3 linked regions of the Aminivibrio sp. genome follow. The protein of the gene in region 1 interacts with the protein of each later gene in a pairwise test. Links are inferred from orthologs where the notes say so. Each region holds a gene or a part of one and is shown in the gene's direction. Other genes may lie near its edges. The genes, in order: JMJ95_RS11310, JMJ95_RS13600 and JMJ95_RS10065.

The links.
Region 2: the proteins of JMJ95_RS11310 (region 1) and JMJ95_RS13600 interact in binary tests that used the Escherichia coli proteins (3 or more experiments, as listed by UniProt). The link is inferred for Aminivibrio sp. from one-to-one orthologs.
Region 3: the proteins of JMJ95_RS11310 (region 1) and JMJ95_RS10065 interact in binary tests that used the Escherichia coli proteins (3 or more experiments, as listed by UniProt). The link is inferred for Aminivibrio sp. from one-to-one orthologs.

What each region holds. Positions count from the first base shown.
Region 1 is NZ_JAESIH010000065.1:1,768-12,522, reverse strand. What follows is about bases 7,699-10,624. They hold JMJ95_RS11310 (methyl-accepting chemotaxis protein), read left to right. Parts: upstream 7,699-8,052; coding sequence 8,053-10,197; downstream 10,198-10,624. Other genes in these bases: JMJ95_RS11305 (FadR/GntR family transcriptional regulator), read right to left, coding at 10,240-10,624. In the rest of the region: JMJ95_RS11345 (hypothetical protein), read left to right, coding at 35-502; larA (nickel-dependent lactate racemase), read left to right, coding at 756-2,039; JMJ95_RS11335 (UxaA family hydrolase), read left to right, coding at 2,115-2,441; JMJ95_RS11330 (UxaA family hydrolase), read left to right, coding at 2,438-3,595; JMJ95_RS11325 (2-keto-3-deoxygluconate permease), read left to right, coding at 3,641-4,630; JMJ95_RS11320 (four-carbon acid sugar kinase family protein), read left to right, coding at 4,729-6,018; JMJ95_RS11315 (glycerate kinase), read left to right, coding at 6,038-7,303; more of JMJ95_RS11305, read right to left, coding at 10,625-10,755. UniProt on the Escherichia coli protein: Receptor for the attractant L-aspartate and related amino and dicarboxylic acids. Tar also mediates taxis to the attractant maltose via an interaction with the periplasmic maltose binding protein. Tar mediates taxis away from the repellents cobalt and nickel.
Region 2 is NZ_JAESIH010000089.1:1,272-6,559, reverse strand. The notes cover bases 940-3,855. They hold JMJ95_RS13600 (chemotaxis protein CheA), read left to right. Parts: upstream 940-1,317; coding sequence 1,318-3,393; downstream 3,394-3,855. Other genes in these bases: JMJ95_RS13595 (chemotaxis protein CheC), read left to right, coding at 3,413-3,855; JMJ95_RS13605 (chemotaxis response regulator protein-glutamate methylesterase), read left to right, coding at 940-1,286. Outside these bases: more of JMJ95_RS13605, read left to right, coding at 201-939; more of JMJ95_RS13595, read left to right, coding at 3,856-4,039; JMJ95_RS13590 (chemotaxis protein CheD), read left to right, coding at 4,043-4,537; JMJ95_RS13585 (hypothetical protein), read left to right, coding at 4,562-5,288. UniProt on the Escherichia coli protein: Involved in the transmission of sensory signals from the chemoreceptors to the flagellar motors. CheA is autophosphorylated; it can transfer its phosphate group to either CheB or CheY.
Region 3 is NZ_JAESIH010000059.1:89,403-100,144, forward strand. What follows is about bases 4,201-7,113. They hold JMJ95_RS10065 (chemotaxis protein CheW), read left to right. Parts: upstream 4,201-5,381; coding sequence 5,382-5,846; downstream 5,847-7,113. Other genes in these bases: JMJ95_RS10060 (methyl-accepting chemotaxis protein), read left to right, coding at 4,201-5,323; JMJ95_RS10070 (cupin domain-containing protein), read right to left, coding at 5,906-6,352; JMJ95_RS10075 (bifunctional 4-hydroxy-2-oxoglutarate aldolase/2-dehydro-3-deoxy-phosphogluconate aldolase), read left to right, coding at 6,590-7,113. In the rest of the region: JMJ95_RS10045 (polysaccharide deacetylase family protein), read left to right, coding at 1-651; JMJ95_RS10050 (hypothetical protein), read right to left, coding at 726-1,283; JMJ95_RS10055 (hypothetical protein), read right to left, coding at 1,280-2,947; more of JMJ95_RS10060, read left to right, coding at 3,194-4,200; more of JMJ95_RS10075, read left to right, coding at 7,114-7,552; JMJ95_RS10080 (sugar kinase), read right to left, coding at 7,630-8,661; formate dehydrogenase accessory sulfurtransferase FdhD, read right to left, coding at 9,055-10,290; JMJ95_RS10090 (M20 family metallopeptidase), read right to left, coding at 10,277-10,742. UniProt on the Escherichia coli protein: Involved in the transmission of sensory signals from the chemoreceptors to the flagellar motors. It physically bridges CheA to the MCPs (methyl-accepting chemotaxis proteins) to allow regulated phosphotransfer to CheY and CheB.

The sequences.
Region 1 (10,755 bases):
TCCAACTCCAGGCCATACAGGGAGATGAGGAGCGATGAACCGCCGGAAAACGCTCGCAAACGCCTTCACCTTCGAAAAATACAAAAAATTCGCGAAGCGGGGAAAATTCCTCGCGGAAATGGACGGGTCGTTCCCTGGAAGAAACTCTATCCCCTTATCGAGCCCTTCTATCCCAAGGCCCGAAAAGGCTGTTTACGGCGACTCGGCCTCCATGGGCAAGACGAAAGAAATCGTGAAAAAGGTGCCCCGGACGCTGGACCTGATCCGGACGAAGGGAACCCAAAACAGAAAGCTCACCGAAGAAGAAAAAGAAACGAACCGCCTGCTGCCCGAAAACGGGAAGCAGCGGGGAGTGCCTCTTTCTTGTCGCGAAAAGGATAGTCGGCTTTTCGAAGGCGGATACAGGGGCCTGGCGAAGAACATGAACTTCGCCTCCGTGCTCTTTGCCCTGCCGAACTTGTACATGGTCAGAAGGGGCCTCCCGGCGTCGCGCGGGACGTAGTGTATTTAGTGTATTCAAAAACAGGCACAAGACCGTCAAAAACAGGAAATAACGCTGAAAGACGCAAAAGGCCGGCCATAGAGCGGGAATATGGGGTGAAAAGAACACAGGAAACGAGCTCAGCCGTCAAGGTTCAGCTGTCGGACGCCGGATCAGTTCTTGTTCAGGAGTTTCTTAAAGCGACATGGAATATCAGTCGTCAGTCTGCGGTGTGGCGGCGCGTAACAACTATTACCTAAGGAGGCGGAAGATTATGAGAGTATCCATTCCTTACGGAACATCGACTCTTTCCTGCGATATACCTGACAGCCGTCTGAAAGCGGTTCTCGTTTCGAGTCTTCATGAACTGAAAGCCGATGCGCCGGAGCGCGAAATCGTCAGAAAATCCCTCGACAACCCGATCGGATCCCCTCGTCTGCGAGACCTCGCGAAGGGGAAAGAGAACGTCGTGATCATCTCAAGCGACCATACGCGCCCCGTCCCAAGCGCCATTATCATGCCTCTCCTTCTCGAAGAGGTGCGGGCGGGAAACCCCGATGCACAAATCACTATCCTGGTCTCTACCGGAGGCCACCGGGCTACCACCCCGGAGGAGCTCCTGAAGAAGTACGGTCCCGAGATCGTGAAGAACGAACGCATTGTGGTCCACGACAGCCATGACGATACGAGCCTCGTTCACGTAGGGACCCTTCCTTCCGGAGGCGATTTGATACTCAATAAACTGGCAGTCGAGGCGGACCTGCTTGTCGCGGAGGGGTTCATTGAGCCGCACTTCTTCGCCGGTTTCTCAGGTGGCCGCAAGAGCGTACTCCCCGGCGTGGCGAGCTACACAACGGTGATGGCGAACCACTGCGCGGAGTTTATCGCGCACGAAAGGGCCAGAACCGGAATCCTCGAGGGCAACCCCATCCACATCGATATGGTCTTTGCTGCCCGCAAGGTCGGGCTGGCGTTCGTCTGCAACGTGGTCATCGACGCGGAGAAGCATATCGTGGCGGCCTTCAGCGGCGACATGGAAGCGGCGCACGAGAAGGGGTGCGAGTTCGTCGCCAAGTACGGCAGGGTCAAGGCCGTTCCCGCCGACATTGTCATCACGAGCAACGCAGGGTATCCTCTGGACCAGAATCTCTACCAGGCGGTGAAGAGCATGACCGCCGGCGAGGCGTCGTGCAGGAAGGGAGGCGTTATCATCGTCGCCGCCGAATGCAGCGACGGGCACGGCGGCGAGGCCTTCTACCGGACGTTCGAGACGATTCCGACGCCGAAGGGGATCATGGAGATGATCATGGCGAGGGGGAGAAATCAGACGGAGCCGGATCAGTGGCAGATCCAGATATTCGCCAGAGTACTGATGGATTTTACCGTGATCATGGTGACCTCAGCCCCCAAGGAGATGGTGGAGTATCTCAACATGCAGTGGGCCCCGTCTCTGGAGGAGGCCTTGTCGATGGCGGAGCGGATTCTCCGGAAACCGGACGCATCGGTCACCGTCATCCCGGACGGCGTGGCAGTGATTGTTGATGCGTTCTCTTCCTGAGAAGAGGAGGTGGACGCGCGTCAGTAAAAAACGAGAGGTAGTTTTTTTATCCTGCAGGGGGAGGGGGGAGGTTGTTTGAAACGGGAAGCCCTTATGACACATGACAAGGACAGTGTCGCCACGGCGCTCACGGATCTGAGCGCCGGGAACGATGTGTCTTTCGAGTGCAACGGACGCATGAAGACCATGAAGCTGGTAGACGCCATACCCTTCGGACACAAATTTGCGCTCGTTGACATTCCTGAGGGAGGGGATGTGCTGAAATACGGCGAGGTGATCGGCCGCGCTACCGAACCTATCAGAGCCGGCGCCCATGTCCATGTGCACAATCTCGAAAGTCTCCGAGGACGGGGTGATCTGGCCGCAGGGAGAACATCCGCGAAAGGAGGCCAAACATCATGAAGTTTATGGGGTATGTCCGTCCGGACGGACGTGTGGGAATCCGAAACCACATTGCGGTCATCCCCGCGTCAGTGTGCGCCTCGACGGTCGCGGCCCGAATCGCGGAACAAGTGGAAGGGGCGATAGCGCTTCCGAACCAGCACGGGTGCGCCCAGATAGGTCCGGATCTTGAAGTCACCGCCCGGACCCTTGCCGGTCTTGGGACGAACCCCAACGTAGCGGCGGTGTTGGTGATCGGGCTGGGGTGCGAAAGCGTGCAGGCGGAGCGTCTCCACAAGGAGATTGCAAAGTCCGGCAAGCGGGTGGAGTCACTGGTCATTCAGGAGTGCGGCGGCACGCTCAAGGCGCAGGAGCAGGGGCTCCGCATAGCCCGTTCGATCAGCCAAGAAGTGGCGATGATGACCCGCGAGGAGGCGGACGTCTCGGAGCTGGTGCTCGCGCTGGAGTGCGGCGGTTCGGACACGACGTCGGGACTCGCGGCGAACCCGGTACACGGCTATGTGTCGGACAAGGTGATAGGCTTGGGAGGAACGTCCATCCTCTCGGAGACTACGGAGCTCATCGGCGCGGAGCATATCCTTGCCCGCAGAGCCGTCTCGAAGGAGGTGGCGGACAAGCTCTTGGAGATCGTCCGCGCCTGTGAGGCGAAGGCGAACGCTATGGGCGTCGACATGCGGGGAAGCCAGCCCACGCCGGGCAACATCCGGGGAGGGCTGACCACCATCGAGGAGAAGTCGCTCGGATGCATCTACAAGGGGGGTTCCAGCCCGCTCGAAGGTGTGCTGGAGTATGGCGTACGACCTCCGGGCAAGGGGCTCTATGTCATGGACACGCCGGGACAGGATATCGAATCCATCACCGGCATGGTCGCAGGAGGCTCCCAGATAGTGATTTTCACTACGGGGCGCGGCTCGCCGACCGGCTTCCCCCTTGCCCCGGTGATCAAGATCACGGGCAATCCCAAGACCTACGTCATGATGGAGGAGAATATCGACATCAACGCGGGGACGATCATCGACGGCGTCGAATCCATACCGGAGGTGGGGGAGCGCGTCTTCGCGGAGATCCTGCAGACCTGCAATGGAAAACTCACCAAAGCGGAAGCGTTGAAACACATGGAGTTCGGTATCTACAAACTGACGTCGACTTTTTGAAGAGGCTCCTATCCCAAATGACTTTTTAAAAGGAAGGTGCATACTATGGGCGGTAAAGTTCCGATTCTCAAGACGATACAGAAGGTGCCCGGCGGACTCATGGTGGTCTTCCTGCTTCTCGGCGCAATTGTGAACACTTTTGCCCCGAAGTCGCTCATGATCGGCAGTTTTACCACCGCGCTCTTTAAACAAGGAGCGCTCCCTCTCATCGCAGTGCTCCTCTTCTGCAGCGGCGCGCAGATCACGATCAAGACGGCCGGGGTCGCTCTCTGGAAGGGGTTCGTGCTGAACACCGTCAAGATCCTTCTTGGCATTTCGATAGGGCTTGTCGTGGGGAAGCTCATGGGGCCGGAGGCTTCTCTTTTCGGTCTTACCCCCCTCGCCCTCATCGCAGCCATGGCGAACTCGAACGGTGGCCTCTACACCGCGCTCGCCCAGAAGTACGGTGACGCCTCCGACATCGGCGCCGTGGCCATCATCTCCACGAACGACGGTCCCTTCTTCACCATGGTGGCCATGGGGATGACAGGGTTGGCCAACATACCCATCATCGCGATGGTGGCGGTTGTCGTCCCGATCGTCATCGGTATGATCCTTGGCAATCTCGACGAGGACATGCGGGAATTCCTCGCCCCGGGTGTCATGCTCTCCATCCCCTTCTTCTCTTTCCCGCTCGGAGCGGGGCTCAACCTGATGGATATCGCGAAGGCCGGAATCCCCGGCATCGCGCTCGGCCTTATGACCCTGCTCGTCACGGGAATAGGCGGCTTCTTTGCCTATAAGTACCTCATCCCGTCGAGAGAGAAGCGGAGCGATGCGGTCGGCGCGAGTATCGGCACAACGGCAGGCAACGCCGCCGGAACGCCTGCGGCGATAGCGGCCGTCGATCCGACATGGGCCCCGTACGCGGCTGCGGCGACGGTGCAGGTCGGTGCGTCGATTGTCATCACCGCGATCCTCTGTCCGCTGCTGGTCGACTTCCTCAGCAGGATCTGCAAGCAGCACAACAACGTCGCTAAAGAAGAAGGCAACTGATTTCAGCGAACCGGTCCGCCCTGCGTCGCGGTTGCCGGGCTCAACCCGTGCGGCGGAGAGAGAGTGGTCTCTTCGCCGCCGAGGAGATCGACGAAATCATGCCGGCCGCAGTCCGCACCGCCGACGGCATGTCGTACAACCGCAAGGAAAGAAACGGGGGGAGACATATGAATGCACGGTATATCGTCGTCGCCGATGACTTCACCGGTTCGAACGACACTGGAATTCAGTTCCTGAAGGCGGGGTACGACGCTTCGGTGATCCTGGATCCTTCGGCGCTCTCCACGATTGAGGGCGAGAGAGTCGTCGTCGTGGATACCGAGTCGCGGAACATTCCCGCTCAGGAGGCGGTCGCCTGTTTGAAGACGGTGGCGGAATACCTGCTGCCTCTGCGAGGGAAGAGAGTGATCTACAAGAAGGTCGACTCGACGCTGCGAGGCAACATAGCCGCCGAAACAGCCGTCTTGCGGGAGACGCTCGGCTTTTCCGTGACAGCGTTCACCCCGGCCTACCCCAGAAATAAACGCACCGTGCGGGAAGGTCTGCTGCTCCTCGACGGAATTCCCGTGGCCGATACCGAGATGGGGAAGGATCCGCGGAAGCCGGTGACTACCTCGTCACTGCAGGAAACGCTGCGCGGCGGCGGTTCGCTCGAGGTCCGGAACGTCTCGCTCGCCGAAATCCGGGCAGGGGAGATTCCGGAGATTCTGAGGGCTGCAGGCAACGCCGGCTCGTACTCCTTCGACGTCGAGACGGACGGCGATCTTGAGCTGATTGTGAATGGCATGTGCGCCGCGCTGCCGCCCGAGGACATCCTCTGGGTGGGGTCGGCAGGGATGGCCGAGGCCCTGGTGAGCCGAAGCAGTCCGGCGTTTTTCGTGGTCGGGAGCATGAGCCCGAGGAGCGCCCTCCAGGCACGGACGCTTCTGCAGGAGAAGGACGTCGCTCCTGTTCTGGTGAATATCCGTGCGCTGCTGCACGACGTCGCCTCCGAGGAGCGGCGCCTCTCCCATACCGTCTCGGGATTGCTTCGGAGCGGCAGGAGCGTCCTTCTGGCGTCATCGCTGGACGAAGAGCAGATCGAGGAGGGGCGGAACGCCAATGCGTCCGAAACAATCTGCCGGAGTCTCGCCGCTGTTGTTCCGTCGGTCCTGAAGTCTGCTCGCGTCTCCGGGATGTTTATCACCGGAGGGGAAGTCGCCATCTGGATCGTCTGGGCGCTGGGAGCCGGGGGGACCGACCTTGTGAAGGAGATTGAGCCTGGAATTCCGCTCGTCCGCCTCAGGGGAGGAGAATACCACGGCCTTCCCGTGGTTACAAAGGCCGGCGCGTTCGGCGGTGAACGGACGATGGCGGAGTGTTTCTCCGTACTGACGGACGCGAAATAAAAACGGAGGAGGAGAATGAATGACGGATGTTCGTCAGGATGCCTTGAAAATTGCACAGAAGGCCATAGAGGCCGTGCTCCCGGAAAACGCTGTGGAGGCGGCGCTGCGCGGTGAGGCTTTTTCAGCCCGTGCGAGGTCCGGAGGGAGGATCGTGCTCACGGCCATCGGCAAAGCGGCGTGGCGGATGGCGAAGGCCGCCGCTGACACACTGGGAGACCGGCTGGACGGAGGCGTCGTCGTGACGAAGTACGGGCACAGCAACGGCCCGATAAAGGGTATCGAGATTTTTGAGGCGGGACACCCGTTTCCGGACGAGAACACGATTAAGGGCACAGCCCGTGCGCTCGAAAGGGTCAGCGGGCTCTCAGCAGAGGATACGGTGCTTTTCCTCGTCTCCGGTGGGGGTTCGGCCCTCTTCGAGAAGCCGAGGGAGGGGATAACCCTCGATGATCTGGTCGGAGTGACCGACCAGCTGCTTGCATGCGGCGCGGACATCGTCGAGATCAATACGATACGGAAACGGCTTTCTTCGGTGAAAGGAGGGCGTTTCGCCCAGTTCGTCGCTCCGGCGCACGTCTTTTCGGTGGTACTCTCGGACGTCCTTGGCGACAGGCTCGACAGCATCGCCTCCGGACCGGCGTATCCTGACGGTTCGACGAGCGCCGATGCGTCGAGGATCGTCGAAAAGTACGGGCTATCGCTGAGCACGGTGCTTCAAGAGGCTTTGGAGAAGGAGACCCCGAAATCGCTTACAAATGTCACAACGGTCATCACCGGGAGCGTGACGGCGCTCTGTAAAGCTGCGGAGCGCGAGGCCGCCGCCCTCGGGTATACGCCGCTCCTGCTGACGACGATGCTGAACTGCGAGGCACGCGAGGCGGGGGCCTTCATCGCCGCCATGGCGAAGGAGATCCGGTTGTCCGGGAATCCGGCGTCGCCGCCGTGCGCCCTGCTCCTCGGCGGGGAGACGATCGTCCGGCTCAAAGGGAAGGGAAAGGGCGGACGGAACCAGGAGATGGCCCTGGCCGCGGCGTTCGGCATCAAGGGGCTTGCGGATACGGTTGTGATCTCCGTCGGTTCCGACGGCACCGACGGACCGACGGACGCGGCGGGAGGCGTTGTGGACGGCGGGACGATCGGTAGACTTGCCGACCTTGGGCTCGACGCGGAGGCGCTGCTCGCCGACAACGACTCCTACCATGCGCTCGACGCCTGCGGCGGCCTTGTCAAAACGGGGCCGACCGGAACCAACGTGAACGACCTCACCATTGTGCTCTGCAGATAGCCGCTCACTGCGAAAGACGGAACGAGGCCCCCTTCTTTTGGGGGCCTCGTATGATTTTCTCTTGCAGTCGCCGGGGAGAGACTGCCTGTCGGGCTTTTCCCTGGAATCTGCAGCAGTCGCCTCCCCGTCGGCCTTGCCTGCGGAAAGGCCGGCGTCGCTCCCGTTCTCTGTGCCTCTACGAGGGAGAAGAGGAAGGCCTGTTGAAATATGTCCTGTTCGAGATCCCGTCGATAGGGTTGTGTCTCCCTAAATCCGCAGGTTTTTCAGGCAGAGGGAGTGTCACCGGGGAACGCTTGGGCGGGGGGTGCAGATTGTCGTCCTTGACAACTGCCCAAGCGATCAACACGGCTCCCTGCGTTCGCCGGTTGCCTGCTTGTGAAACCGACATCCGTGTCGGTTTCTCTCCCCCGGGCGCTGTGCCCGGCGACACTCCCTCTGCCTGCGGATTTAGGGTCTCGTTTAAGGAGAATCTCCTCTTCGAGCTCTTTCTGTGCGCTGACGTCGAGCGCGACGCGGATCACGGCCCGTTCGTCCCGGTCGGGCCCGGCACCTGGGCGCTTTTTCGTGATCTCCTCCGTCTTGCTTGTCCATGGCGGTGGTCGGTGACTCTTCTCAAATTCCTATTTTGGACAAGAGTGATTCATGATATAGTCTTTGTCATTCCGGAAAGCCCCGGGGCGCCCCCGGCGCGGGGGAAAAGGGTCCTTCCGCCATCCTTCTTCTTCGAGGTGAGACGTTTGCTGAAGAACATGAAAATAGGAACAAAGCTCACTGCCGGATTCGCAGCTGTGCTCGTCATTTTTTCCGCGGCCGGGTGGTTTGCCTGGCGCAATATGGACAACGTGATATCCGAGGTGGGCACTCTCGAACAGCGGTACGTCCCCGGAATCGAACTTTCCAATGAAATTGAGAACATTGTTCAGAGCCTCATGCTCCACATCCGCACCTACGTCCTGGCGGACAGCTATCGGGACCTCCAGGCAGCCCTCGGGGATTTCGAGGCCCTTGACGGGATTCTGAAGAAAGCCTGGGAGCATGCCTCAGCCCATCCCGGCCTTGAACGTCTTGCCGAAGGCGTGAAGAAATCCGGCGAGCAGGTTGCCGAATACCGGAGACTGCTTGAGGAATCTCAGAAGATGATCGCCTCTATGGCCGCCCAGAGAAGGAAGGCAGCCGAGTCGGGAGAATCCATGCGAAAGATTGCCTACGACCTGCTGTATGATGAAAAGGACGCCATGGAAAAAGATCTGAACGACCCCGTCTCCCGGGGCAACGCGCCCGCCAGGCTTGAGAACATTGCCCTTCTCGACACGCTGGTGGAGGCCGTCCACAGGGCGGAATACGTGACCCTTACTGCCATAGCGAACAAAAAAACGGAGATGATCGGCCAGGCGAAAAAGGAACTCAAGGACGTTCGCGACATTCTGTCCGAAGTCAGGAAGACCGCCTTTGAGGAAAAACTGATCAGGAACCTCGAAAAAGCGACGAAAGACGCGGAAGAGTACGAGCAGGCCCTCGACGACTTTTCAATGGCCTGGGCAAACCTCGAGAACCTGGGCCAAGAACGCACCGCCGCTGGGGAAGCTGTCCTTGCGGCGGCGGGAGACGTGATGAAGTTCAGCGTCGACAGAACGCTTGAAATATCGGGAGTGGTGACCGACCAGGCCCGGAGCGTCTCGAACATGCTCCTCCTTTCCGTTTTTATCGCCGTTCTTGTCGGAATGGTGGTGGCGGTGATCATCACCCGCATGATCACCCGTCCTCTCGGCAGGGCCGTGAGCCTGGCCGAGCGGGCGGGGAACGGCGACCTGACCGTGGCGAGGGATGATTTTCAGTATGATTCGGCTGACGAGATAGGCGCGCTGGCCGACGCGCTGGCCAGGATGACGACGAGCCAGGCTGAAGCCGTGAGGGAGATCGTGGCTGCGGCAGAAGAGGTGGCCAGGGGAGCGGAAACCCTCGCAGCCCTTTCACAGGAGACCAACGCCTCGGTGGAGGAAGTGAGGGGTTCCCTCGAGCAGGTGGCCTCCATCTCCGAGAGCAACTCCGCCGCCCTCGAGGAGTCGAATGCCGGTGTGGAGGAAATGGCTGCGGGCGCCCAGGCGGCGGCCAAGGCTTCGTCCGACTGCGCGGCTGCGGCGAACCAGACGGCGGCCATGGCGAAGGAAGCGGTTGAAAGAGTGGAGGAAGTCATCCGGGAAGTGCGCGCCGTCGGGGGGAAGTCCGGAACGAACATGGAGAAGATCCGGGCCCTCGCAGATTCCGTAGAGGAAATCTCCGGTTTTGTCACGGTAATCACCTCCATCGCCGACCAGACGAACCTCCTGGCGCTGAACGCCGCCATAGAGGCAGCCCGGGCCGGGGAAGCGGGCCGCGGATTCGCCGTGGTGGCCGACGAGGTGCGGAAGCTCGCCGAAGACTCCAGCAAGGCGGCCCGGGAAGTGGCGGCCCTCATCACCACCCTCCACGGAAATGCCCGGGAATCCATGGATGTGACCGAAGAGACCGGCAGGGTGATGCAGTCCACCGTGGCCGAAGCGGCGGACGCCCAGGGCAGGCTGTCCGGCGTGCTTGGCGAAATCGCCGGGATCGAGGAAGCAATCGCCCACATCGCAGGGCTTTCAAGGTCCCAGGCTTCCGCAAGCGAGGAAATGGCCGGGGCTATCGACCAGCTCTCCAATGCCACCATCGACGTAGTCCAGAGGGTGGATGCCATCCGGGGAGCCTCGGCGGAGACGGCATCGGCGTCGGAGGGGGTGGCCAGGGAAGCGTCGGTCATGGCGGACAGGGCCGAGCGCATGCGGAAGCTCCTGTCCCGGTTCATCCTGTCGAAAGAAGGGGAGCCGGAAAAGGGGCCGGAAGGGGAAGCTGCGGGGCTCGTCCCGACCGAGTAAACTGAAGCGGCGGACCGGTTTGTACAGGTCCGCCGCTTCAGTTTACTTCAGGACAGAATCCATTCTCTGGGCGAAAAAGTTGGAAAGCGGTGTGACCCTGCTCAGTTCCACGAGAGTGTCGATGGTGAACTTCAGGTGGAGCCTGGCGGCCTCCCGGGCACGGAGGAGGTCTTGATCCCGGATGGCCGACACGAGATCTCTGTGCTGCTCGAGAATTTTCTCCGTTCTATCCGGGGCCGCCGAATCGAGGACTTCCATCCTCATGGCGGAAATTCCCTTTTCGGACATCTCGAGGAGAGATTCGTAGAGCCTGAAAAGGAGGGTGTTCCCCGTTGCCTTGAAGATGGTGGCGTGGAGGACTGTGTTCCAGTAGGCTCCGAGAGGGGCCTCGTGAGGATCCTGCTCTTTGTGGATTTTTTCGAGCATGGAGATGCATTCGTCCATTTTCTCCAGGTCCCGCTCCTTCCGCCGCAGGGCTGCCAGCGCGGCGGCGCCGGGGTCCAGGAGCTGCCGCACCTCCATGACCTGGGAGAGCGCTTCCATGGGCCACACCTGGGC
Region 2 (5,288 bases), on another replicon or contig:
ACAGGGTCCTGATGAAGCTTCCCCTGCAGGAAGAGACGTTTTTTCTTGCCGGAAAAGTTGTGAGAAAGCTCAAAAAAGAGGATAACTGGGAGATAGGCTTCGCTTTCGAATCCATGCCCGGTTCCGTGGAGAAACCGCTCGGGGCCTTCATCCGCCAGCAGGAACTGGCGGGACGCCAATAAATCACTGAAGGGATTGCCATGACAGAGTCGAGAATACGTGTACTTGTGGTGGACGATTCGTCCTTTATGAGAAAGATCCTGAGCGACATTCTCGGAGGGGATCCCCGCATCGAGGTGGCAGGAACGGCGCGGGACGGGGAAGATGCCCTCAGGAAGATCGCCGAACTCTCCCCCGACGTGGTCACCCTCGATGTGGAGATGCCGAGGAAAGACGGGCTCTCCACCCTTGAAGAGATCATGAAACGGAACCCCCTTCCCGTCATCATGGTGAGCAGCCTGACCCGGGAGGGGGCTCAGATTACCCTGCGAGCCCTTTCGGAGGGAGCTGTGGACTTCGTGGCCAAGCCGTCGGGGTCGATCTCTCTCAACATGAGAGATGTCTCCGCCGATCTTGTGGCCAAGGTCATAGCGGCCAGTACCGCCAGGGTTGGGGGCAGGGAAAGAAAAGAAACCCGTCCCTTGACGTCCTCGCCCGTACTGCGGCCGGAGAGGCCCCGGCTTCAGCCATCGTTACCGCCCCGGGCGGGCCGACCGGAGATCCTTGCCATCGCCGCCTCCACAGGGGGGCCGCGGGCCCTGCAGCAGATCGTTTCCCGGATCCCCGGAAATTTTCCTGTGCCCATCGTCATCGTACAGCATATGCCGAAGGATTTCACCCTGTCCTTCGCGAAACGGCTTGACGCCATGTCGGAGCTTGATGTGGCCGAAGGGGCTGAAGGGATGGATTTGAGACCGGGACTAGCCGTAGTCGCTCCAGGGGGGTATCATATGATAGTGAGGCGGAACCAGGCGGGCCGGCTGATCTGCGGCCTGTCCGACGCCCCGCCCCTGCTCTCGGTGAAGCCGTCGGCGAACATCATGTTTCTGAGCGTGGCCGATGAGCTGGGAGGCAGGGCCGTCGGCGTGATCCTCACGGGAATGGGAAGAGACGGCGCCGACGGGGCGGCAGCCCTGAGATCGAAAGGCGCCAGGATCATCGCCGAGTCCCAGGAAACCTGCATTGTGTACGGCATGCCGAAGTCGGCGGTGGAGCTCGGGGTAGTGGACGAGCTTCTCCCCCTGTATTCCATACCTGAAGCCATGATCCGAAGCGTGAGAGAATGAACAGACTTTACGAAGCCGGAGATGATCAGCCATGACGAATATGGATATGAGCCAGTATCTTGGGGCGTTTCTCGACGAGGCGGGAGACAATTTGAAACACCTCGACGATCTCATCCTCGCCGTTGAAAAGGACCAGACGGACATGGACAACATCGCTGAGATCTTCCGGTCGGCCCACACCCTCAAAGGCATGTCGTCCACCATGGGATTCGACAAGATGGCTTCGCTCACCCACGCCATGGAGGACATGCTGGATTCGGTCCGCAGGGGAACATACAGCCTCAAGGCGAAGGATATCGACCTCCTCTTCAGATCCCTGGACACCCTCCAGTCCATGGTGGATTCCATCCGGAACGGCGGCGGGGATGGTTCGGTCGAAACCGAAGACCTCGTGTCCGCCATGAAAAACGCGGCGAAAGATGTGCAGACGGCCGAAAAAAAACCGGAGGAAGGCCCTTCTCCGGGAGAGGAAAAAGAGTTCTCCGTGCAGGAGCTGCAGTGGATCTCCGAGGCCTCAAGCCTGGGGCTGAATGTATACGAGGTCCGGGTGTCCCTTTCTCCGGACTGCCTGCTGAAAGCCGCCCGGGCCTACATGGTGGTGAGCCGGCTCGATGAAATGGGAGACATCATCAAGACGGTGCCTCCGGTGGAAGCCCTGGAAAACGAGGAATTCGACCACGAATTTATAGTATATGCCGCCACGTCCCGTTCCCTTGAGCAGGTCCGGGAGGCCGTGGCGAGGATCAGCGAAGTGGCCGGCGCTGACGTCCGGGAGGTCAGCCGCGACAGTGCGGTTTTCGCGGCGGCCCGGGAAACCGTCAAGCTGCCGGAAGAGGAAACTCCTCCCGCGGGAGCCGGCAGGAAAGAGAAGGCTCCTCCCTCCGGCGGGAGCGTTCCTCCCGCTCCTGCCCGACCGCAGCGAAAATCCGAGGCTGCCAAAAAAACCAACCAGACGGTTCGTGTCGACATCGGGCGGCTGGACAAGCTCATGAACCTGGTGGGAGAGCTCGTGATCGGACGGGCGAGGATCGAGCGCCTGGTCCAGGAGGCCCATCTCCGTGAGTTTGACGAGCCCCTTTCGCAGCTCGGGAGAATTTCCGGGGACATCCAGGAGCTTGTGACCAAGCTCCGCATGGTACCCGTGTCCTTCATCTTCGAACGGTTCCCCCGCCTCGTGCGGGATCTTTCCAAGACCCTCGGCAAGGAGGTCGAACTGGTAATGGAGGGGCAGGAGACCGAACTCGACCGGACGGTCATCGACGAGATCGGAGACCCCATGGTGCATGTCATACGGAATTCCATCGACCACGGCGTCGAGACCCCTGCGGAACGGAAAAAGGCGGGCAAGCCGGAAAAGGGACTCATCCGGATTTCCGCCTACCAGGAGGGCAGCGGCGTCATCATCGAGGTGACCGACGACGGGAAAGGCATCGATGCCTCCAAGGTCAGGGCGAAGGCCCTGGCAAACGGCACCATTACAGAAGAGGAATCGGCGGCCATGTCCGACGAGGAAGTGGTGAACCTCATCTTCCTCCCCGGCTTCAGCATGGCGGAAAAGATCACTGACGTCTCGGGGCGGGGAGTGGGCATGGACGCCGTGAAGACGAAGGTGGAGTCCCTCGGCGGCCAGTTCGACGTTTCCACGGAAGTGGGGGTCGGTACAAGGGTCTTCGTCCGCCTGCCCCTCACCCTCGCCATCGTTCTCGCCCTCCTCATCAAGGTGGGGGACGAAACCTACGCCCTGCCCCTGGAGAACGTGGAAGAGACGATTCTCGTGAAGAAGGAAAACGTGAAGACCGTCCACGGAACTCCCGCCACCCTCCTCCGGGGTGACGTGCTCACCCTGTGCGACCTTGCCGAAATGCTGGGCACCTCCAGGAGCGGGGAAGAGGAGAGCGACGAGTATCCCGTGGTGGTGGTGAAGACGGGGAAAACGGGGAAGACGCGGATCGGCTTCATCGTGGACGAACTCATCGGCCAGCAGGATATCGTCATCAAGTCCCTCGGCCGCTTCCTGTCGAAGATCCGGGGGATCGCCGGGGCCACCATCCTCGGTGACGGTAACGTGGCGCTCATTCTTGACGTGGCCGGCCTGTACGGCAGATAGGGAAAGGAGCCGCCATTTCATGGATCTCGCAAATTTCAGCCACCTTCAGCTCGATGCGATGCGGGAAGTGGGCAACATCGGCGCCGGGAACGCCGCCACGGCGCTTTCCGTCATGCTCGCCCGACCAGTGGACATGGATGTCCCCAGGGCGGAACTGGTGTCCATCTATGATCTGGCGGAATATTACGGCGACCCCCTCACCATGATGTCGGCGGTGTTCGTCCGGTCCGAGGGGGAGTTCACCTGCAGCCTCATCTTCATCCAGGAAGAGGACGACGGCAGGAAGCTCGTCGATCTTCTCATCAGCCACCAAACGGGCGGCATGGAGCCCGGCGACATGCCCGAAGGGATGCGGGACAGTGCGCTGACGGAAGTGGGCAACATCATCCTCAGCTCCTTCCTGAACGCCATCAACGTTCTCATCGGTGGAACCCACAGCATTTCCGTTCCCGGCGTCGCCCACGACATGCTCGGCTCCATACTCGACGTGGTGGCCTCTATATTCGGCCAGTCCGGGGAACACGCCCTGATCGTGGACACGGCGCTGAAAGTGGAGAATGTGGAAGGGGGCATCTCGGGAAAAGTGATCATGCTCCCGGATCCCGGGTCCCTGGAAATTCTCCTCGGAAAGCTGCAGGTGCTTTGACGAATGGACAAGGTACATCACGTCGGGATGGCCGATATGGTGGTCGTATCAGCTCCCGAGTCCCTTGTGACGCTCGGGCTGGGTTCGTGTATCGGGCTTGTGCTCTTCGACCAGACCGCGAAAGTGGCGGGCATGGTCCATATCATGCTTCCCGACAGCCGCGGCGCCGGCCTGAAGGCACTCGAAAAGCCGGGAAAATTTGCCGATACGGCCGTTCCCGCCCTGATCGCCGAGGTCTGCCGCAAGGGAGCCGTCCGGTCCCGCCTGAAGGCCAAGATGGCCGGCGGATCCCAGATGTTCACCCTTCCCGGCGCCCAGACCGATTTTCTCGCCGTGGGCAGCAGGAATGCCAAAGAGACGGAGGCGCTGCTCAAACAGCACGGAATTCCCATTGCCGCCATGGACACGGGAGGGAACAAGGGAAGGACCGTGGAATTTTCCACGAAAACATGGATGCTCACGGTAAAGGTACTGGGAAAGGGAACGGCGGAAATCTAAAACTTCGTGCTGACAGGAGGAACCATGGAACAGGAACGGAATGAAGTTCGGGAAGACCTGCGAGACGAAACCGATCTCTCTTCCGCCGCGGCGCCTGACGGCGGAGGGCGTGGTGCCGGTGGACCGGAGACTCCCCAAGAGACTCCTCTCCCGTCGCTGCTGGATGCCCTGCCGAAGGAGACTGCGGACGAGTTGTGTTCCATCTTCTCCTGCTCCCGGGAGGCCCTTGAAGTCATCCTCCGGAGCACCTCTGGGGATCCGTCGAAGATACTGGCCCTGGTCAGGACGCTGACGCCGGAGTATATCGCCGTCAAGGTGCGGTTCGATGCCCGGAAGAGGGGGGAGCTCGGCGGCGCCCTGTGCTTTGTGGCCAGGGGAAACACCGGCGAGATCCTGGACGAAAGTTTCTGGGTCAGCGGAAAAAGCCTTCCGGAAACCTTCGACATCGGCGCCGGCTGGGAGTCGGTCAGAACGGCCATTTCCACCATAGGCGGCACTCCGGAACGGACCCTCTATACCCGCATGCTCAAGGCTGCGAAGGCAGTCTTTACTCCCACCGCGGTCAACAAACTCTTTCAGTCCGAAAGCGCGAAGGAAGAAATACTCTCCGCTCTCGGCGAAGCCTTCTCTGAAATCGTCCATTACGATCTCGTCTATAACCTCGAGACGGAAATCTTCAACAAGGCACGGCTCGAAGCCGGCGGGATTACCGTGGACGAAAAGCCGAAGGAAGCCCCGGTCCGGGAAGACG
Region 3 (10,742 bases), on another replicon or contig:
AGAAACATTGTCCTCTGGGCGTTGCTGGCCTGCCTGGCCTCCGGGGCGGCCGCAGCTTCAGCCCTGCCGCCTCTTGAAAAAGGGAAGGGCCGGACTGTAGCCATTACTTTCGACGACGGGCCCCGGCCGGGGTACGTGGAACCCCTGCTGGACATACTGAGGGAAAAGGGCGTGAGGGCCACCTTCTTCGTGGTGGGCCGATACGCGACGGAATACCCCCACCTGGTCCGGGCCATGGCGGGCGGCGGCCACGTGGTGGGGGACCACACCTACTACCACAACAACCTCACCACCCTTCCCCCGGAGAATGTGTACCGGGAATGGCGGCTCTGCAGCGAGGCAATCGAATCGATCCTCGGGAAAAAACCACGGTCGGCCCGACCTCCCGGAGGGCAGCTCAACTCCTTCGTCGTGGAACAGGCCGCCGGAGAGGGGCTGCGGATCGTGCTGTGGACCAACAATCCCGGGGACTACACAGGCAGCCTCACCGCCCAGGAGCTTACCCGGAAAGTGCTGGCGAAGGCCGCTCCCGGCGACATCCTGCTGCTTCATGTGGGAGTGCGCCCCACCATAGAAGCCCTTCCCGGGATCATCGACGGCTACAGGAAAAAGGGCTTTTCCTTCGTCACCGTGGAGGACATCACCCGGTAGGAGCACCTATTTTTTCTCCTTGAGCGTCTCCTCCAAAGCCTTCAGGGCTTCTTCCCGGGACGCTCCCCGTTCTGTCAGCGCTCTTTTTCCACAGGCCGGGGCAGGATGAGCTCCTGGAAGGGAGATCCATCCCTGGGAAGCAGGGGGAGTTTCAGTTCCTTCGCCGCCTCGGCGAGCTTTTCCGGGGCCGCGAAGAGGGAGCCCCCTTCCCAGGTGCCCCAGACCCAGTTCCCCGGGGTTCCTGAGAGGCGCTCCGGACCTTCGTACCACCCCTTTTCAAGCTGCTCTTCCGCCACCGCTGAGGGCGATTCGGGCACGACCAGCTCCCCGGCAAGGACGTATCCGTCGTCTCCCCAGTGATTCTGTCTCGAGATAAACTCGAAAGGGAAGTCCTTGTATTTCAGACGGGAAAACACGTCAGGCACGAGGAATCCCTCGATCTCGATGTAATGATGCCGGGCCTCGGACCGGGATCCCCTGGCGCTGTATGCGGTGATGAAGGTAATTCCTTCAGGGGTCTCCTCCCTTTCCATATCGGGGACGGGACCCCCAGGGAGGCCGGCATCCGCCCCTGCCGGGACGATGCAGAGCAGGACAGCCAGTACGATCAGGACTGCAAACGTGTTCTTCATGATATTTCCTCCTTCTCCATGGTCCACCCTTCCGACGGGGAGAACAGGATTTCAAGGTCCGCGGCTCCGGATTCCGATATGCAGCGGGTGAAGCATTCCGAACGGATCACCAGGCGGCACAGCCGCTCCTGCCCGGAAGAAACGTCAATTCCCGCAGGGCCGTTCAGGACCACGGGAATCCCTCCTTCTGCCCTGATCTCGTCCCGGGCCCTGGCGGTCTCCCAGTCGGCGAGGGCGGCAATGTTCAGGTATTTTCCCGCGGCCAGGTGGGCGGAGTCCCATTCGCTCTTCCGCAGGGCCACCGACGCCGTGCGGGCGAGGTTCTCCAGGGTCGGCAGGTCCATGATGGCCGTTCCGGCGAGGGGGGCGGACACCGCCACGAAGGCGATCATCCTGTCCCCGTCCAGGAGGGGGAAGATCCGGTCCATGCCGTCAAGGCCTTCCACCGACGAGAGGGCAGGCACCTTCATGAAGGTGAAGAGCCGTTTCGACTCTTCCAGGGAGAAGGATCCCTGCCGTTCTCCTTCGAGAAGCCCCACGGGAAAACCGGCGAAGGTGCCTTTTTTCTCCAGGAGGCCCTCCTTCATTGAGGCGAAGTGGACATATCCCCCGGCGGCGGGCTGCCATGCTACGAGAAGGGACCGGGGAGCCTGGGCCATCTCGGTGAAGATGTCCAGTATCTGGAGCAGGAGGTCCTCCTTGGAGGTCTGTTCCATAAAATTCAGCGCTGCCTCGTGGAGGGCGTTGAGAAGGAAGGCCCGGCGGGTAAGCTCCGAGATGTTCCGTTCCCGTTCTTCCCTGAGGCTTCCGAGGGAGAGGGCCTTGGAGGCCACGTTCCCGAGAAGTTCCATGAAGTTGAAGGCTTCTTCGCCGGGGATCTTCTCCCATTTGAGGAAGCAGAAGAGACGGAAAGCCCCTCCGGGGATGGGGAGAACGGCGGACCAGTCGCCGGCCAGGGAGTCGAAAACGCTGTCTCCCAGGAATTCCCGCTGCTGGGGCTCCACCCTCACCGGGACGGGAGAGAGAATGTTCCTGGAGAAAATTCCCTTCCTCGGAGGCAGGGGCATCTCATCCCCTTCGAGGAGCGACAGGGTTTCTCCGTCGTCGAGCAGCAGGGAAAACCGGGAAGGGAAGAGGCTTTCCTGTACCACGTCGTGGAGGAAGGCGCCGAAGTAGTTGACACCCATGGGTTCGAATATGGAGGCGAGGGTGTTCTTTGTGGCCAGGACCATGTAGGCCAGCCGGGAGAGCCGCTCCTCCACGCCGGCGGTCTTCTGGTGGAGCTGCCACAGGTTGATGAGGCCGGCGAAGGAGGGCATCTCCTCCATAATGTGCGGTGCCGGCTCCTCCCCCAGGAGGATGTAAAAGCACCACCCCATTCCCCTGAGCCGGAGGGCCCAGGGCCATTCCCCCGAAAGGGGCGCGGAGAGAACCTCGAAGGATGTCCGGAGGGGAGAGGACGGGAAGGCTGAGCCGAGGGAGTCCGCCGCTCCCTGGAGGAACAGGCTGTTCATGGGCGCGCCGAAAGCGTCGAGCACCTCCAGGTCATTCCCTTCCGGACGGGTTATCAATCCCCGGGAGGTGTGTCCGGCAAGATATTCCGAAAGAAGCACCAGAACTCCGCCGTCCAGGATAAAATTCATTTTTTCGAAAAGTTGTTTCATAAATTGTCAACTTCCCTTCATAAAGGGCAGGAATGAGTCTTTCCGTTCCCTATAGCGGAAAAACTGCTTCAATGGTATCGTAAAGAAAGAAATAGCGCCACTACAAATTGAGGCCCTAAATCCGCACCCCAGCGGTGACGTTCCCGGCTGAGGTGCGGATTTAGGGCCTTGTTCCCCGGTAGAAGAAAGGGTACAATTCTCGGAGAAACGTTTTTTTACAATAATCCTAGTAAAGGGGATGGAGCTGTGAAACTGAACCGACTTGGCGCCCGCATTCTTCTCGTTGTGCTCTCCCTTCTGGTTCTTTCGGTGGGAGGCATCGGGTTTTACGCTATAAACGCCGGGAGCGGCGGCTTAAACGCCGTGGTGGATGATTACGAGAAGTCCATGGCCCACGGGCTCGCCCACGAACTGGACGCCACATTCAACCGCTTCCAGGGCATGCTCCAGGCGCTGTCGGCCCTCGTCACTACCCGCTTCACCCCCCAAATGCTCAACCCTGACGTAGGCGAGGTGGTGGTCCGCCAGTTCGGCGCCCAGAACGGGAAGTTCATCAACGACCTGGGCGTGCAGTCTCCCCACGCCAGAAGCCTGTTTATCGTCTTCAACCCGGAACATTTCGGCACAAAGAACGTATTCGTGGTGGGGTTCCGGAGAGCCGACGAAAAATCCCTCTTTGTTTACATGGACTCCGTGGGGTTGGGGGCTGCGGACCTCATCGACAGGAAAAACCCGGCCGCTGCCTGGTTCTGGAGCCCTCTCGACACGGGGCAGGAATATTGGGGAGACATCAGGAAGTCGGAAGAAGGCTTCGACGAGGTGTTCTACACCATGCCGGTGAAGATGGGAGACCAGACGGCAGCCGTGGTGGGAATTTCCTTCGATTTCAGCTTTGTCAGGGAAACGCTGAAAGACGTCAGGATCTACAATACGGGGTATCCCATCCTCATGAACCGGGAGCTCCGGTTCCTCTACCACCCCACCCAGAAATTTGACGGTCCCACCATCCGGGAGGTGTCGGGGGGATCCATTGCCCCCTTCGCCGACCAGTTCCTGACGCAGGAGAACGGCCGTTTCTCCTATGTCTACGAGGGCGAGGAGAAGAGCATGGCCTTCCAGCGCCTCAACAACGGGTACATCGCCGCCGCCACAGCGACCACGGCGGAATCCCTCTCCGCCGAAAGAGCCATGCGCCGGGCGGTCTACATCGGCATAGTGGGTGTCCTCGTGGTGGCCTCCATCGTGGTCATTCTTTTCTCCCGGAGCCTCGCCCGGCCCCTCCAGGCGGTGGCCGAGCGGGCCCGGTACGTGGCCGAGACCGGCGACCTCACCGCCTCCATAGAGGCGGACACGTCAATCGAAGAGATCCGGAACGTAGCCGACGCGGTGAACCGGATGATCTCCGGGACCGCCGAGACGGTCAGGAAAATCCTCGAAAGCGCCTCCAGGGTGCTCTCCCGGGCTGAGGACATGAGCGCAGCGTCAGAGCAGAGCAGCGCCTCGGTGCAGGAAGTGATCGGCCTTGTGGGCAAGGTGGCGAAGAACACCCACGACACTGCGAGCGCCATCGAGGAGGCCAACGCCGGAGTGGAGGAAGTGGCGAGCGCGTCTCAGGCTGGGGCGAAGGCCGCCGCCGAATCGGGGGAACAGGCCCAGGAAATCTCCATGGCGGCGGAGAAGGGGGGCAAGGCCCTGGACGAAATGGCCTCCCTGATAGAGGACGTCTCCGGTGCGGGCAGCCAGGTCAGCGCGGCGGTGACGGAGCTTGCGAAGTCGGTGTCGGGCATCACGGGATTCGTGAACACCATCACCCAGATAGCCGACCAGACGAACCTTCTTGCGCTGAATGCGGCCATCGAGGCAGCCCGAGCCGGAGAGGCGGGACGGGGCTTCGCGGTGGTGGCGGAGGAAGTGCGGAAGCTCGCGGAAGAGTCGAACCGAGCGGCGACCCAGGTGGGCAAGGTCATCGGGGAGATTTCGGGCAAGACGGACAAGGCCCTGGCGGACCAGAAGGGAAGCGCGGAGAAGATCCGGGAGCTCGTAGCCCGCGCCGGAGAGACGAAGGCCGTCATCGACGGTGTGATCGCCCGTGTGGGGTCCATCACGGAGAACGTGCAGTCCATAGCGGCGACCATGGAAGAGCAGTCAGCGAGCGCCGAGGAGATGACGGCGGGCATGGATCACGTGGCCCGTGCGACAGCGGACATCAGCGAGCAGATGGAGAACATCAACCGGTCCATGGAAGAGCAGGGGCGGGTGACGGAGTCCATCGCGAAGGCCGCCGAAGAGCTTGTGAGCCTGTCGGAAGAGATGCAGAAGTCCGCCGCCCGGTTCAGGGTCGAGGAAGAGGAAAAAGGGCTTGCACCGGCGGAATGACGGTTCTTTTCCCGGAATTTGCCGGCGGCTGACCGGGAGATAAAAAGGAGGAACAGGTATGGCGGAGCAGCAGCTTGTGGTCTTCAGGCTCGGCAAGGAAGAGTTCGGCATTGACATATCACGGGTGAGGGAGATCGTCCGGCTTCAGAACATCACCGCGATTCCCCGGACTATGGATTTTGTGGAGGGTATCGTGAACCTCAGGGGGCGGATCGTTCCCATCGTGGACCTGTGCAAACGGTTCAGGGTGGCAAACTCCAGTTCCGTTGAAGAATCGGCCAGGCGCATCATCGTTGTGAACATGGCGGAGCAGAACATCGGCGTTCTGGTTGACGGCGTGTCGGAAATTCTTCGCATTCCCGATGAATCCATCGAGCCCACGCCTCCCATCGTGGCGGGAGACGTGTCCGCCGATTTCATCCGGGGTATCGCAAAGGTGGAGAACCGCCTGATCATCGTCCTCGACCTGGACAGGATCTTCTCCGTGGAAGAGAAGGCCGTTCTCGCCCAGGCTGTGGAATAGGCCGGGAAAGAAACCCGCAGTTCAAAAAAACGGGGGCCGGTAGAATCCGGCCCCCGTTTTCAGTCCTTTCTGTCGGGGTAGTAGGCCAGGATACACAAGGTCGCCATCCCCCCTCCGGAGTTATGGAAGGAATGGGGCCTGTCCGCCCTGTGGCGGAGGGAGTCCCCGGAGGATAGACAGTATTCCTCCTGCCCCGTCTTCACGGTGATCAGACCTTCGAACACATGGATGTACTCCACCGTGCCCGGGTCGTGGGATTCCGAAAAGGAAAAGGCGCCCCGCTCCATTTCCACGGCAAACATGTCGAATGGGACGCTGCCGTCGGAGGGAAAGAGAGGGTACACCCGAAAAAGCCCGTTGTCCCCCACCAGAGGAGCAATCTGTTCCCTGGAAACCACCGCCGTCACGGCAGGATCGTCCGGAACGGCGGTCCGGAGAAACTCCGGAAATTCACGGAATACTCCCATGGCTGAAAACCAGGCGTTCCGCCCGATCATGCCGACCATCACATATCACCCCCGGTGGGGACGCGGCAAAAAACGTGCTTCTCCGTATCCTCGAGGAGTCATTGCCTTGCCTCTGCGGTTCTTTGGGAAACACTGTATCACTCCGGGGAATATCGGTCAATCAAAGCTTTTCTTACGAAACATTGTTTTATTCAGCGAAAAGAGCCCTTGACGGGAGGAAGCCCTATTGTCTATCCTTGGTGGGGATTTCCATTACGGAAAGGAGACAATCATCTCATGGATAACAACATACTGCAGCGCATAGGCGAACTGGGCATCGTTCCCGTGGTGAAGCTCGACAGGGCGGAGGACGCCGTTCCTCTGGGCAGGGCCCTTCTGGAAGGAGACCTCCCCATAGCGGAGGTGACCTTCCGTACCGACGCCGCCGAAGAGTCCATCGGGACTCTTTCGAAGGAGCTTCCGGAGCTCCTGGTCGGTGCCGGGACGGTTCTCACGAAGGAACAGGTCAGGCGGGCGGTGGACGCAGGAGCGAAGTTCATCGTCACCCCGGGGTTCAACCCCTCCGTGGTGGACTACTGCGTGGAAAACCACATCCCCATCACTCCGGGGATAAACAGCCCCTCCCAGATCGAGATGGCCCTCGAGCGGGGCCTCAAGGTGGTAAAGTTCTTCCCTGCCGAGCAGTCCGGCGGCCTTCCCATGCTCAAGGCCATGAGCGCCCCCTACGGCTCCGTGAAGTTCATTCCCACCGGCGGCATCGACACGAAGAACATGCTTTCCTACCTTTCCTTCAACAAAATCCTCGCGGTGGGAGGAAGCTGGATGGTGAAGCCGGAAATGGTGGCGGCGGGGCGGTTCGACGAGATCACCCGGATTACCCGGGAGGCGGTTTATACCATGCATGGTTTCGAGCTCGCCCATCTCGGAGTGAATTGCCCGGACGGCGAAGAGGCCGCCGCCGGCGCCGCAAAGATAGCCTCCCTTTTCGGCATGGCCGTGAAGGACGGCAACAGCTCCGTCTTCGCCGGAAAGGCCTTCGAGTTCATGAAGTCGCCTTACCTCGGCGAGAAGGGGCACGCGGCCGTTTCCTGCAACGACGTGGCCCGGGCCCTCGCCTTCCTGAAGTCAAAGGGCATAGGATCCCTTCCCGAGACGGAGAAGAAAAAGGACGGCAGAACTGCGGCAATCTACCTGGACCTGCACGTGGGCGGGTTTATCTTCCACCTGCTGCAGAAGTAGCCTTTCGCGGAAACGACACGGGGGAGGCCCTTGAAGGGCCTCCCCCGCTCTTACATTCCGAACCCGTTTTCTTTTCTTTACCGCTGGACCCTTCCCGAGGCATCACCGCCCGCCAGGTTGAGCACATCCTCCTTCGAGACCCTGTTGAAGTCGCCGTAGATGGTGTGCTTGAGGGCCGAAGCCGCCACGGCGAACTCAAGGGCCTCCTGGGGGGTCTTCAGGTTGTTCAGCCCCCAGATGAGCCCTGAGCCGAAGGAGTCTCCGCCGCCGATGCGGTCTACGATATCCCGGATCTCGTACTTCTTGCTGGTGAAGAAATTCCCCTTGTTGTCGGCCAGAACCGCGGACCAGCCGTTCCAGTCGGCGCTCACGCTCTCCCGTAGGCTCACGGCGAGGTACTTCATGTTGGGGTAGGAGGCCATGACCTTTTCGGCGAGGACCCTGTACTTGGACACGTCAAGCTCACCGGAGGCGACGTCAACGTCGATTTCGATGCCGAGGCACTTCTGGCAGTCCTCCTCGTTGGCGATGGTGACGTCCACGTATTTGGCGAACTCGGTCATGACTTCTTTCGCAGTCTTGCCCCACTTCCAGAGCTTTTTGCGGTAGTTGAGGTCGCAGGACACGGTGATGCCCTTCGCCTTACATGCTTTCACGGCCTCGAGGGCCACTGCCGCCGTCCCCTCGGCCAGGGAGGGGGTGATGCCGGTGGTGTGGAACCAGGTGGCTCCGTCCAGGATTCTGTCCCAATCGAAGTCGCCGGGTTTCACTTCGGCGATGGATGACCCGGAGCGGTCGTAGAGCACCTTCGAGGGGCGCATGGACGAACCGGTCTCGGTGAAATAGATGCCGAGCCGCTCTCCCTTGCGGGCGATGAAGCTGGTATCGATGCCGAAGGAGCGCATCTCCTTCACCATGGCGTCGCCCACGGGGTTCGAAGGGGCGGCGGTGACGTAGGAGACGTTCTCGCCGTAGTTGGCCAGGGAGACAGCCACGTTGGCCTCGGCTCCGCCGAAGGTGGCCACCAGGTTGTTGGTCTGGAAGAGGATCTCGTGATCGGGAGGAGTAAGCCGAAGCATGATTTCTCCGAATGTGACAAAACGGGACATTGTATCGACCTCCTTGAACAATAATTGTTTCGTTTGTTAAAACACCGGTTCTGTGAATGGATCAAAAATACACTATCGCCTTTTCGGTCCCTTGTCAATAAAGAAAAGGGCCCCTAAATCCGCTCATTTTTCAGGCAGAGGGAGTGTCGCCGGGCATAAGGTGAATTCGCCCTCCCCAGGGGCGAAGAGATTATCCCCTGGGGGAGGGCGCCTGAGGTGAGAGAAACCGACACGGATGTCGGTTTCACAAGCAGGCAACCGGCGAACGCAGGGAGCCGTGGGACTCGCTTGGGCAGTTGTCAAGGACGACAATCTGCACCCCCCGCCCAAGCGTTCCCCGGTGACACTCCCCGCTGAGGTGCGGATTTAGGGGGCCCCTGCAGGGGCCCCATGTCAGGCGTCCGGTACCACCCTGTCGGGCCGGGTGTAGACGTTCATACCCCCGTTCCGGATGAATCCAACGAGAGTGATTCCTCCCCGTTCCGCCGCTTCGGCACCCTCGGCGATGGCGGCGGAGACGCTGCCGAGGACGTGTATTCCCGCCCCCACCGCCTTGTGGACCATGTCCTCGGGCAGGCGTCCGGAAACTACCAGGGCGGTCTCCCCAAGGGGAACGGCATGGAGCACGGCCCACCCCACGGCCTTGTCCACGGCATTGTGCCGCCCGATATCCTCGGTGAGGAAGAGCCGGTTTCCCGTCCGGTGAATGAGGGCTGCCGCATGGGTACCTCCCGCGGCACGGAAGACAGGGGCCTCCCCAAGCCAGTCCGCCCCGTCCTGCAGGACGGAGGCCGGGATGGACCAGTCCGCGGATTCCACGGACCCCAGACCCTGGCCCGTTCTTTCCTCCGGGATGGCCGAGGGGGAGGACGAGAGGATACGCTGCAGGAGGGGAAGCCCGGCGGTCATCTTCTTCCGGGCCACCCGGACCTCCCCCGGGAGGATTTCAAGGCTGGCGATGTCCTCCCGGCCGTCGATGAGCCTCCGGCACTTCAGGTGCCCCACCGCCCAGTACCGCTCTTCCCCGGGGGAGCAGAGGGCGGTCACCTGCTTCTCTCCGTCGAGTACCAGGGTGACCCTGGCCTCCCTGAGCATGCTGTCCGTCACCGTTTCCCCCTTCCCGCCGGCGATGCGGGTGATTTCTCGGCGGACGAGGCGTTCGGGCAGTTCCTCGGGGACAAATTCCACGGTGTCCCCCACCCTGACCGGTCCCTCGGTCAGAACCTCGCAGAAGATGCCCAGCCTGGGCATGATGCAGTCACCGGCGGCCTCGTAGATGGCGCACCGAGAGTGGCACTCCTTTCCGATCTGGGTCACCCTGAGGAGGGCCGTTCCGATCCTGAGAAGATCGCCGAGGACCAGGGACTTGAGGTCGATGCCTTCCGTGACCAGGTTTTCGGCGAAGGCGCCGTGGAAGAGGGTGGGGATGGACTGTTTCATGATCTTGATATCGCCTTCGTCCAGCAGGCTCACCTGCCGGTGGGCGAATCCGAAGTGGCCGTCCCCTTCCAGTCCCTTTCCGGGGACCAGCCGTCCCTCTCCCCGGTCTTTCTTCTGCATTCCCTTTGCCGGGGCCGTGCAGACGGCCCTGATAACGCCCCGGAGGGGAGGAACACTAGAAAACGGCATTCGGAACCCTCTCCAGGATGCCCAGAAGGAGGGCGAAACGGGAGGGGATCTCCCCGATTTCCACGTACTCCGTCACGGCATGGGAACCGCCGCCCACGGGCCCGAGCCCGTCCACAGTAGGGACGTCCAGGGCGGCGGTGAAGTTGCCGTCCGAACCGCCGCCGGTGCTCTGCCAGCGGACATCCACCCCTGCCTCCCGGCCCGCCTCTTCCACCAGGGCGCAGAGCTTCATGGTCTTGGGCGACGGGTTCATGGGCGGCCGGGTGAGGAAGAAGTCGGCCTCCACGTTGATGCCCGCAGTAGCCGGGTGAGCCTTCAGTTCGGCGATTTTCGCCTCGATGCGGTTCTTTTCCTCCGGAACCTTGATCCGGACGTCCACGGTCATGGATGCCTTCTCGGGCACCACGTTGGGGGCCGTGCCGCCGGAGACCACCCCGGCGTTGAGGGTGGTG